DNA from 2 places in the Salinactinospora qingdaonensis genome. Region 1 is predicted to be linked to the other one. Evidence: riboswitches for the same ligand, from Rfam matches in the RefSeq annotation. Region 1 holds a riboswitch; the other holds the start of a gene.

The links. A riboswitch is a leader RNA that binds a small molecule or an ion and turns the genes downstream of it on or off. The one in region 1 is predicted to bind cobalamin.
Region 2: it holds a riboswitch for cobalamin, as region 1 does, so the genes downstream of both, ABD848_RS08825 (ribonucleoside-diphosphate reductase subunit alpha) here and ABD848_RS01050 (putative cobaltochelatase) in region 1, are expected to answer to the same signal.

Annotation. Positions count from the first base shown of each region.
Region 1 is NZ_BAABDD010000001.1:249,341-253,547, forward strand. Features, by position in the region: gene ABD848_RS01050 (putative cobaltochelatase) at 1-2,088, opposite strand, end outside; cobalamin riboswitch at 2,144-2,272, opposite strand; gene ABD848_RS01055 (hypothetical protein) at 2,527-2,715, shown strand; gene ABD848_RS01060 (GNAT family N-acetyltransferase) at 2,731-3,531, opposite strand; gene ABD848_RS01065 (LLM class flavin-dependent oxidoreductase) at 3,666-4,207, opposite strand, start outside.
Region 2 is NZ_BAABDD010000006.1:192,236-196,442, forward strand. Features, by position in the region: gene ABD848_RS08825 (ribonucleoside-diphosphate reductase subunit alpha) at 1-2,334, opposite strand, end outside; cobalamin riboswitch at 2,485-2,713, opposite strand; gene ABD848_RS08830 (phosphotransferase enzyme family protein) at 3,012-3,887, opposite strand; gene ABD848_RS08835 (hypothetical protein) at 3,922-4,207, opposite strand, start outside.

The DNA.
Region 1 (4,207 bases):
GGTGTGGCGCACCAGTCCGGCCAACGCATCGGCGCCGAGTTCGTCAAGGCGAACGGGGGTGGCCGCCATCTCGCCGGCGAGCTGGGCCGCGAGTCCAAGGCGCACCGGCCCGGACTCGCAGTCAACGACGACACCCTCCACTCGTTGGGCGCGCAGCCAGGCGCCGGCCCGCAGTGCCGAATCGACGCCGCCGTGCGTGGCTTTACCGTCGGTGACGACGATGAGCAGCGGGCGGCGGCGCGGGTCGCGTACCCGTTCCACACGCAGCACCTCGGCGGCGCGCAGCAGACCGGCCGCGAGCGGAGTACGGCCCCCGGTGCGCAGCTCACGCAGGCGCCGTGCGCCCGCCTCGACCGACGAGGTGGGCGGTAGCGCGAGGTCAGCGCCGTCACCGCGGAAGGTCACGATGCCGACCTTGTCGCGGCGCTGGTATGCGTCGAGCAGCAGGCTGAGCGCGGCCCCCTTAACGGCGCGCATCCGCTGGCGGGCCGCCATCGAACCGCTGGCGTCCACACAAAACAGGACGAGGTTGCCTTCGCGGCCTTCGCGCACGGCTTCACGCAGGTCGCCGCGGGCGAGGACGAGGCCGGGGCCGCTGCGACCGCGGGCGCGCTGGTGCACAGCGGCGGCACGCAGGGTCGCGGGCAGGTGCAGGGTGGTGATGCGCTGGTGGGGAGCACGCGCTCCAGACGTGCGGCCGTAGGGGGTCTCGGCGCGGGAGCGCCGCCCCGGCGTTCCACTCCCCATCCCCGAGACGCGAAACAGCCGCGGCCGGTAGGTCTCGGTGGGGTCGGCCGCCGCGTCCTGGGGAGCGGGCCCCTCGCCGTTGGCCTGTTCCTGCTGGCCAGTGGACTCTTCCGAGGGCTGGGGCCGGCCCCGTGCCGGGGTGGGGGCGCTGTCCTGGGCCGGTTCGGGCTCCTCGGTGGTGTCCCGGTCGGTCGGCGCGCCCGACTCGGGGGCGTCTTGACGAGCCTCGGTGGGCGGGGAGTCGCCGGAGCCGCCGTCGCTGTCACCGCCGGGTCCCCCCTCGGGGCCCTCCGGCGGGTCGTCAGGGTCTTTTGGGTCAGCATCACCGGCCTGGTCGAGCGCGTCCTGTAGCCGGTCCTCGTCGAGGCCGGGAGCGTCGAAGGGGTCGCGCCGTCTGCGGTGCGGCAGCGCCAAGCGCGCCGCGTCGCGCACGTCGTCGGCGTTGACCTCGACGTGGTCGCGCCAAGCGGCCAGGGCCATGGCGGCGCGGGCGGTAACGAGGTCGGCGCGCATGCCGTCGACCTCGAAAGCGGCACAGACGGCGGTGACTTGCCGCAGCGCGGCGTCGGTGAGGACAACGTCGGGTAGGCGCTTGCGCGCCTCGCGGATGTGGGCGGCGAGGTCGGCTTCCCGGTCAGCGAAACCGGCGGCGAAGGTCTCAGGGTCGGCGTCGAAGGCCAGCCGGCGCCGCACCACTTCGGCGCGTTCGGTGGGCTCGCGGGTGGCGGCCACCTCGACGGTGAGGCCGAAGCGGTCCAGCAACTGGGGCCGCAGTTCCCCCTCTTCAGGGTTCATGGTGCCCACGAGCAGGAAGCGGGCGGCGTGGCGTACCGAGACGCTCTCGCGCTCGACGTGCGAGGTGCCCATGGCCGCGGCGTCGAGGAGCAGGTCGACAAGGTGGTCGTGGAGCAGGTTGACCTCATCGACGTAGAGCACGCCGCGGTGGGCGGCGGCGAGCAGTCCAGGCTCGAACGCCGCGACCCCTTCGGTCAGCGCCCGCTCGATGTCCAACGATCCGGCGAGCCGGTCCTCGCTGGCACCCACCGGCAACTCCACCAACTGCGAGGGGCGGACGTGCGAGGGTGCGGACGTGTCGTGCGGACCGTCAGGGCACTCGGGGTCGGGGTCAGCCGGATCGCAGGAGAAACGGCAGTCGGTGACGACGGTGAGGTCCGGCAGCAGGGCAGCCAGAGCGCGCACGATGGTGGACTTGGCGGTGCCCTTCTCACCGCGCACGAGCACCCCGCCCACCGAGGGAGAGACGGCGTTGACGATGAGGGCGAGCTTGAGGTCGTCCATGCCGACGACCGCGCTGAAGGGGTAGCGAGCGGCAGCGCTCACGGGTTTCCTTTCCGTCCGGGTCTCCACGCCCGTTGGGGTTGGTCATAGCGCCGCGCAGTGTCCTGGCTCCCGGATCGCCGCTCCCCCGCTGCCTTCCCGCCGGCGAACCGGCAGTGGCGTTGGGTGGCGGGGTCGCTCCCCGGTCACAGTGGCGGGACCGCCCCGGCTTCTCACCGGGTTCCTGCGAGCCGGTGGGGTCCGTGAGGGAGGCTCACCGGCTCGGCGCCGTGTCCCAGGATGACACATCACGGTCGGATAGCAGGCCCGGTGGGGCGGCTTACGGCGCCCCGGGGGCCGGTAACGCCACGACCTGCGCGCCGAGGCCCGTATCCGGCGGCGTTTCGGCGATCCACGCCAGCATGTGGTGTAGACCAATTGCGTGTGGGTATCCCCAAAACGCGACATTCCCCCATCGCGACAGTTACGAGGCGACCAAACATGCCTAACGACACCACCGAACACCGCGAGTCCCGGCTCCCCCGGCAGGAGATCGGCGACGAACGCGCCGCGGCGCACCCGCCCACCCACGACTCCTCCGAGGAACGGCACCCCCACGAGAAGACGGGTAAGCCCAGCGAATTCAACACCTTCGCCACCCTGGAGGCGGTCCACCGCGGGCAGGAGTGAGCCCACCGGACGTGGTCACCGTGTCCGCGACGGCCAAGCGTAATAACGGGTGACCGCCACCGGCCGGAAACCAAGACGAGCGTAGAAACTCTTGGGCCAGTCGGCGGCGTCGGCCCGGATCAGTACGGGCCGGATGCCGCGCGAGCGGGCTTGGGTGACCGCATGGTGCAGCAACTGGGTTGCCACACCGCGGCCTCGGAACTCGGAGTGGACGAACAGGTCCTCCACCATGGCCATGGTTGCGCCGGGACGGGCCCACGAGGCGAAGAAGCCACACGGCTGCCCCTCGCACCGGGCGATCCAGTAGGCCACGCTGGGCAGCTTGACACGTCGGGCGGTGACGGCCTCAGTGGTGTACTCGATCGGCCGTAGCGCCGTGCCGGCCCCGCGCGCCTCTTCGTCGTGGTCCATCCGAAACAACGCTTCCAGGCACGCCCAATCCTCGCTGGTGCGGGCGGGGCGGATTTCGGCGGGTCGGCGCCGTGGGGCCGGAATCACGTCCGTCGCCACCATCTCCACCTGGGTCTGCGACGGCGACCACCCTTCCAGTAGCAACGTGGCCTCCGTGGCGCTGCTGGTGCGCGGACCGACGTAGATCTCGGCCGCGGTACCGATCCACTCCACCGCGTCATCGAGGAGGGCACGGACCTGCCCAGAACCGTTGGCCACGAGGCCGGTGACCACGTTGCAGTAGGCGACGTGAGGTGCCAAGCGGTTACGGATCAACCGCGCCCCGTTGAGGGTACGTGTCTCGCCGCCGAGAGCCCAGAACCCGGCGATCGTGTCCTCCACCGCCCACCCCAGGTGCTCCATCATTTGCTCAACACTAGCGAGCGTGGTTTCGCGCTACGGCGGATTTCCCCGAAACCCCGGGCTTGCGAGCGACGCTGGCCGGCAGTGGCCACCGGCCGGTCGCTGGGGCAGAGAGCCTCGTGTGACGAGAAGCGGTCTCAGTCACGCGGCTTGAGCCCGAACTCGACGGCCAACAACTCGAAACTGCGCCTGCGGGCGTCGGCCACGGGCATGGGGGTGGCGATGACGACCTCGTCGGCGTGAGCTTGCTCAGCAACAGCCCGTACCCGCTGGGCGACCTCGGCGGGTTGGCCGACAAACATGCGGTCAGCCATGGAACGCCGGGTCAATTGATAATGGGAGTCAGAGCGGAACTCGCGGGCCTGAGCCATAGAGGTGGGAGTGCGCCCGTTGGAGCGCACCTTGCTCATCTGCAACGCCCAGAACGCGGCGAAGTCCTCTGCCTCCTCGGCGTCCTCGGTGGCAAACGCGATCACCGAGAAGCTGCTGTAAGGGGTGGACCGCCGTGACGAGGGGCGGAAGTGGTCGCGGTAGCGCCGCAGCATGGGCACGGTGTAGTCGGGGTTGATCTGCTGGGCGAACGAGAACGGTAAGCCGTGGGCGGCAGCGTAGGTCGCGCCGTAGTCGCTGGAACCCAGCATCCACACGTGCGGCGGCGTGACCAACTGCGGCGCGGCTG
Region 2 (4,207 bases), on a different contig from region 1:
TACGTGCGTGGCGCTTTGTGAACGCAGGTAGTAGGTGGTTTTCAGGCCGGCACGCCAGGCACGGCGGTACAGCGCGTCGAGCTTGCGGCCACTGGGCGCGGCCATGTACAGGTTCAGCGATTGGGCCTGGTCGAGCCATTTCTGGCGCCGCGCGGCGGCGTCGACGAGCCAGGCGGGGTCGATCTCGAAGGCGGTGGCGTAGAGCTCGCGCACATCGGCGGGGACCCGCTCGATCGCGCCGAGGCTGCCGTCGTGGCGCTTGAGCTGTTCGACCATGTCGGCGTCCCACAGCCCGCGTTCTTTGAGGTCGTGGGCGAGGTAGGGGTTGATCACCGTGAAGTCGCCGGACATGTTCGACTTGACGTAGAGGTTGCGGTAGATCGGTTCGATCGACTGGCTCACGCCGGTGATGTTGGCGATGGTGGCGGTGGGCGCGATCGCCATGACGTTGGAGTTGCGCATGCCGGTGGTGCGCACCTTCTGGCGTAGCCCCTCCCAGTCGAGGCGGGCGCTGGTGTCGATGTCGACGTCGCCGCTGCCGCGCGCGTCGGCAAGCAGCCCCAGGGAGTCGATGGGCAACACGCCGCGGCTCCACAGCGAACCCTCGAACGTCGCGTAGCGGCCCCGCTCGGCGGCGAGGTCGGCCGAGGCTTCGATGGCGTGGTAGGAGAGCAGCTCTGTGCTCTCATCAGCGAAGGCCACGGCCTCCGGCGAGGTCACGGGGCGGCGCAGCGTGAACAGCGCGTCCTGGTAGCCCATGAGGCCCAACCCCACGGGGCGGTGGCGCAGGTTGGCGCGCTCGGCCTCGGGGATGGTGTAGAAGTTCACGTCGATCACGTTGTCGAGCATGCGCACGGCGGTGCGCACTGTGCGGCGCAGCTTGGCGGTGTCCAGCCCGTCGGCGTCGATGTGGGCGGCCAGGTTGACCGAGCCCAGGTTGCACACGGCGACCTCGTCGGCGCTGGTGTTGAGCGTGATCTCGGTACACAGGTTGGAGGAGTGGACCACGCCGGTGTGGCGCTGCGGCGAGCGCAGGTTGCAGGGGTCTTTGAACGTGATCCAGGGGTGGCCGGTCTCGAACAGCAGGGTGAGCATGCGCCGCCACAGCTCTACGGCGCGCACCCGCCGCCAGACTTTGATACGGCCTTCGTCGGCGGCGCGCTCGTAGGCCATGTAGCGCGCAGCGAACTCGGCGCCGTAGCAGTCGTGCAGGTCGGGGACCTCGTCGGGGGAGAACAGTGTCCACTCGGCGTCGGCCTCGACGCGCTGGAGGAACAGGTCGGGCACCCAGTTGGCGGTGTTCATGTCGTGGGTGCGGCGCCGGTCGTCGCCGGTGTTTTTGCGCAGGTCGAGGAATTCCTCGACGTCGATGTGCCAGGTTTCCAGGTAGGCGCAGACCGCGCCCTTGCGGCGCCCGCCCTGGTTGACGGCCACGGCGGTGTCGTTGGCGATCTTAAGAAATGGCACGACGCCTTGACTCTTGCCGTTGGTGCCTTTGATGTGGGCGCCCATGCCGCGTACCGGTGTCCAGTCGTTGCCCAGGCCACCGGAGTACTTCGACAGCAGCGCGTTGTTGGAGACGCTGTGGAAGATGCCGTGCAGGTCGTCGCTGACGGTGGTGAGGAAACACGAGGAGAGCTGTGGGCGCGGGGTGCCGGCGTTGAACAGGGTGGGCGTGGAGCACATGAAGTCGAACGACGACAACAGCTCGTAGAACTCGATGGCGCGGGCCTCACGGTCGTCTTCGCGCAGCGCCAGCCCCATAGCCACCCGCATGAAGAACGCCTGCGGCAGCTCGTAGCGGGTTCCGTCGCTGTGCAGGAAGTAGCGGTCGTAGAGGGTCTGCATGCCCAGGAGGGTGAAGTTGCGGTCACGCTCGGGGCGCAGCGCCGCGCCGATGCGGTCGAGGTCGAAGGTGGCCAGCTCTGGGGAGAGCTGTTCCAGCTCGATGCCGCGGGCGACGTAGTCGGCGAAGTAGGCGGGGTAGCGGCGGGCCATCTCGGCGTGCCCGGCCTCGTCGAAGCCGCCGGCGAGGAAGGTGAGGGCTTCGCGGCGTAGCCGGTCTAGCAGTAGCCGGGCGCTGACGTAGGAGTAGCCGGGCTCGGCCTCCACGAAGGTGCGCGCCGCCATGATCAGGGCCAGTTCCAGTTCGTCGGGGCTGATACCGGGGTAGAGGGTGCGGTGGGCCTCGGCGATGACGGTCTCGGCGGACACGCCCGCGACGCCGGCGCAGGACTCCTCGATCACCCAGCGGGCCCGCTCCATAAGGTCGGCGGGCGAGGCGGACGGTGTGGCCGGTCGCGGTGTCGGGGCGATCTCGGTATCGAGGGTCAAGGTGGCTCCAACCAAAAGTGACGACAACCGTTGGGTTGCGCGGCTGGAGCACACACGGATACGGCGGGACGCGGCGCGCTGCGCGCCGGCATGGTGGTCTTCCCGACGGTTGCGGCGGCCCAAACCTCGAAGCCCCGTTCCGTGCGCGTCCAGGCGCGCACACTGGCGGCAGGTCTTCGGACTCGTGGGCCGGCTCGGGTGCGCGTGGACACCCCGCGTGCTCGCCTACTGGCCGTCGCTTCCCGGACGCCGTGGCGCCAGTGCGTGATGACGGCGGTCGTTCCCACTCACCGCTGCGGGTCAGCTCCGGATTCGCACCGGATTCCCTCTTGCCTCACCTGGGATCTCGCTCAGGTGAACCACCAGCAGCAGCGATACTACATGTTGTGCTGCCCAATACAGAACGACCCAAGATAGGGGTATGTCACTCTCACCCGAAACACGACCCCCAAAGAACGACAAGCCCGACATTTCACCTCGCTGACACACCGGCGATCCGCCACACTGCCGTAGCCGGTGCCCCGTGGCGACGCGCGTGCCCGTTTCCAGTGTTCATCACGGCCCCCTTCGCCGCTTCCGTGCGCCTGGGGCGCTTTGTGCGCGGCCTGGGGTGGGGTTTCTCAACTGGGGCGCATGTTTGCCCCCATGCCACACCGTCAGGGCCAGCACCGGTTGGTTTAGAAGGCGTTCCATGTCCAGGGGCGGGCGATGTCGCCGCGCAGGCAGGCGATCCGGTGGCGGGTCTCGTGTGCGGCGCTGTCGCTGGCGGCGGCTTTGCCCAGCACGAAGCACACCCAGCGCAGTTCCTGGATGTCGGCGAGAACCCGAAACGCGGGCCTGGCGGTCACGTCGTAGCCGCCGTAGGCGGCGACGAAGTCACGGTAATCACCGGCGCTCAACCGGGCGAAGTCGACACGGTCCACGGCCACAGGGATCAGATCCCACTCCCACGGGCCGCGGCAGACGTGCTCGAAGTCGAGCAGCACCGGTGGCGCCCCTTGGGCAACGGCGACGTTGCCCTGCCACGCATCACCGTGAATGACCCCTTCAGCGGCGTCGAGGGGAAGTCGGCGGAGGTGGCCGCGCAACTGGTCGGCGCGCTCGGCCAGCCATGCCCGATCCTCCTCGGCGAGGTGAGTCGCTGCAACGATGCGCTCCTCGATACCGGCCAAAGGGTCGAACCGCGGGAGTTCGAGCCACTCGGGCGGGGCGAGCGCATGCAGCGCCCCAAGGACGGCCCCGAGTTCCCCCGTCGTTGCCGCCCGGTGCTCCGGCAGCAGCTCCCACCAGGTCACCGGCCGAGAACCCACCATGGTCGGCTGCGCCACGCCGTCGAGTGCACGCACCACAGGCAGCCCCGAGGCCGCCAGCCAACGGGCAACCTCGACCTGGCGTACGGCGCCGGCCTGGGTCTCCTCCGGCCCGATCCAGACGACGACACTGGCAGGCAGCCGATACATCACATTGGAGCCGTCCCGGATCACCGCCGCACCCGCAGCGTCGAGACCGGCCAGGCGCGCCGCGATGGCGAGGATGTCGTCTGTCGTCGCCACAGAGGGCGTCACGGTACCGACCGTACTGGCGGCCTCAGCTGCTCGGAAGCCGCAGGCTGGTGATCTCGTGGCAGAGGTCGGCGACGTCGCCGATGTGGGTGTGCGCCGTAGCGGCCCGCGTCAAGCCGTGAAGTTCGGTCACCAGTCGCTTTGACCGCAGCGCCGCAGTGTCGCGGGTGGCTTGGCGGCCGATGGGCACCGCTTCCCGCGCATATCCGGTACTCATGTTCAGTGAGGCGAGTCGGATTCGGGAGAAGGTGCGTGAGCGGGGATAGTCCGCCGATTGCAGCCGGATGGCCGCTTCCAGGCGCTCGCTGGCT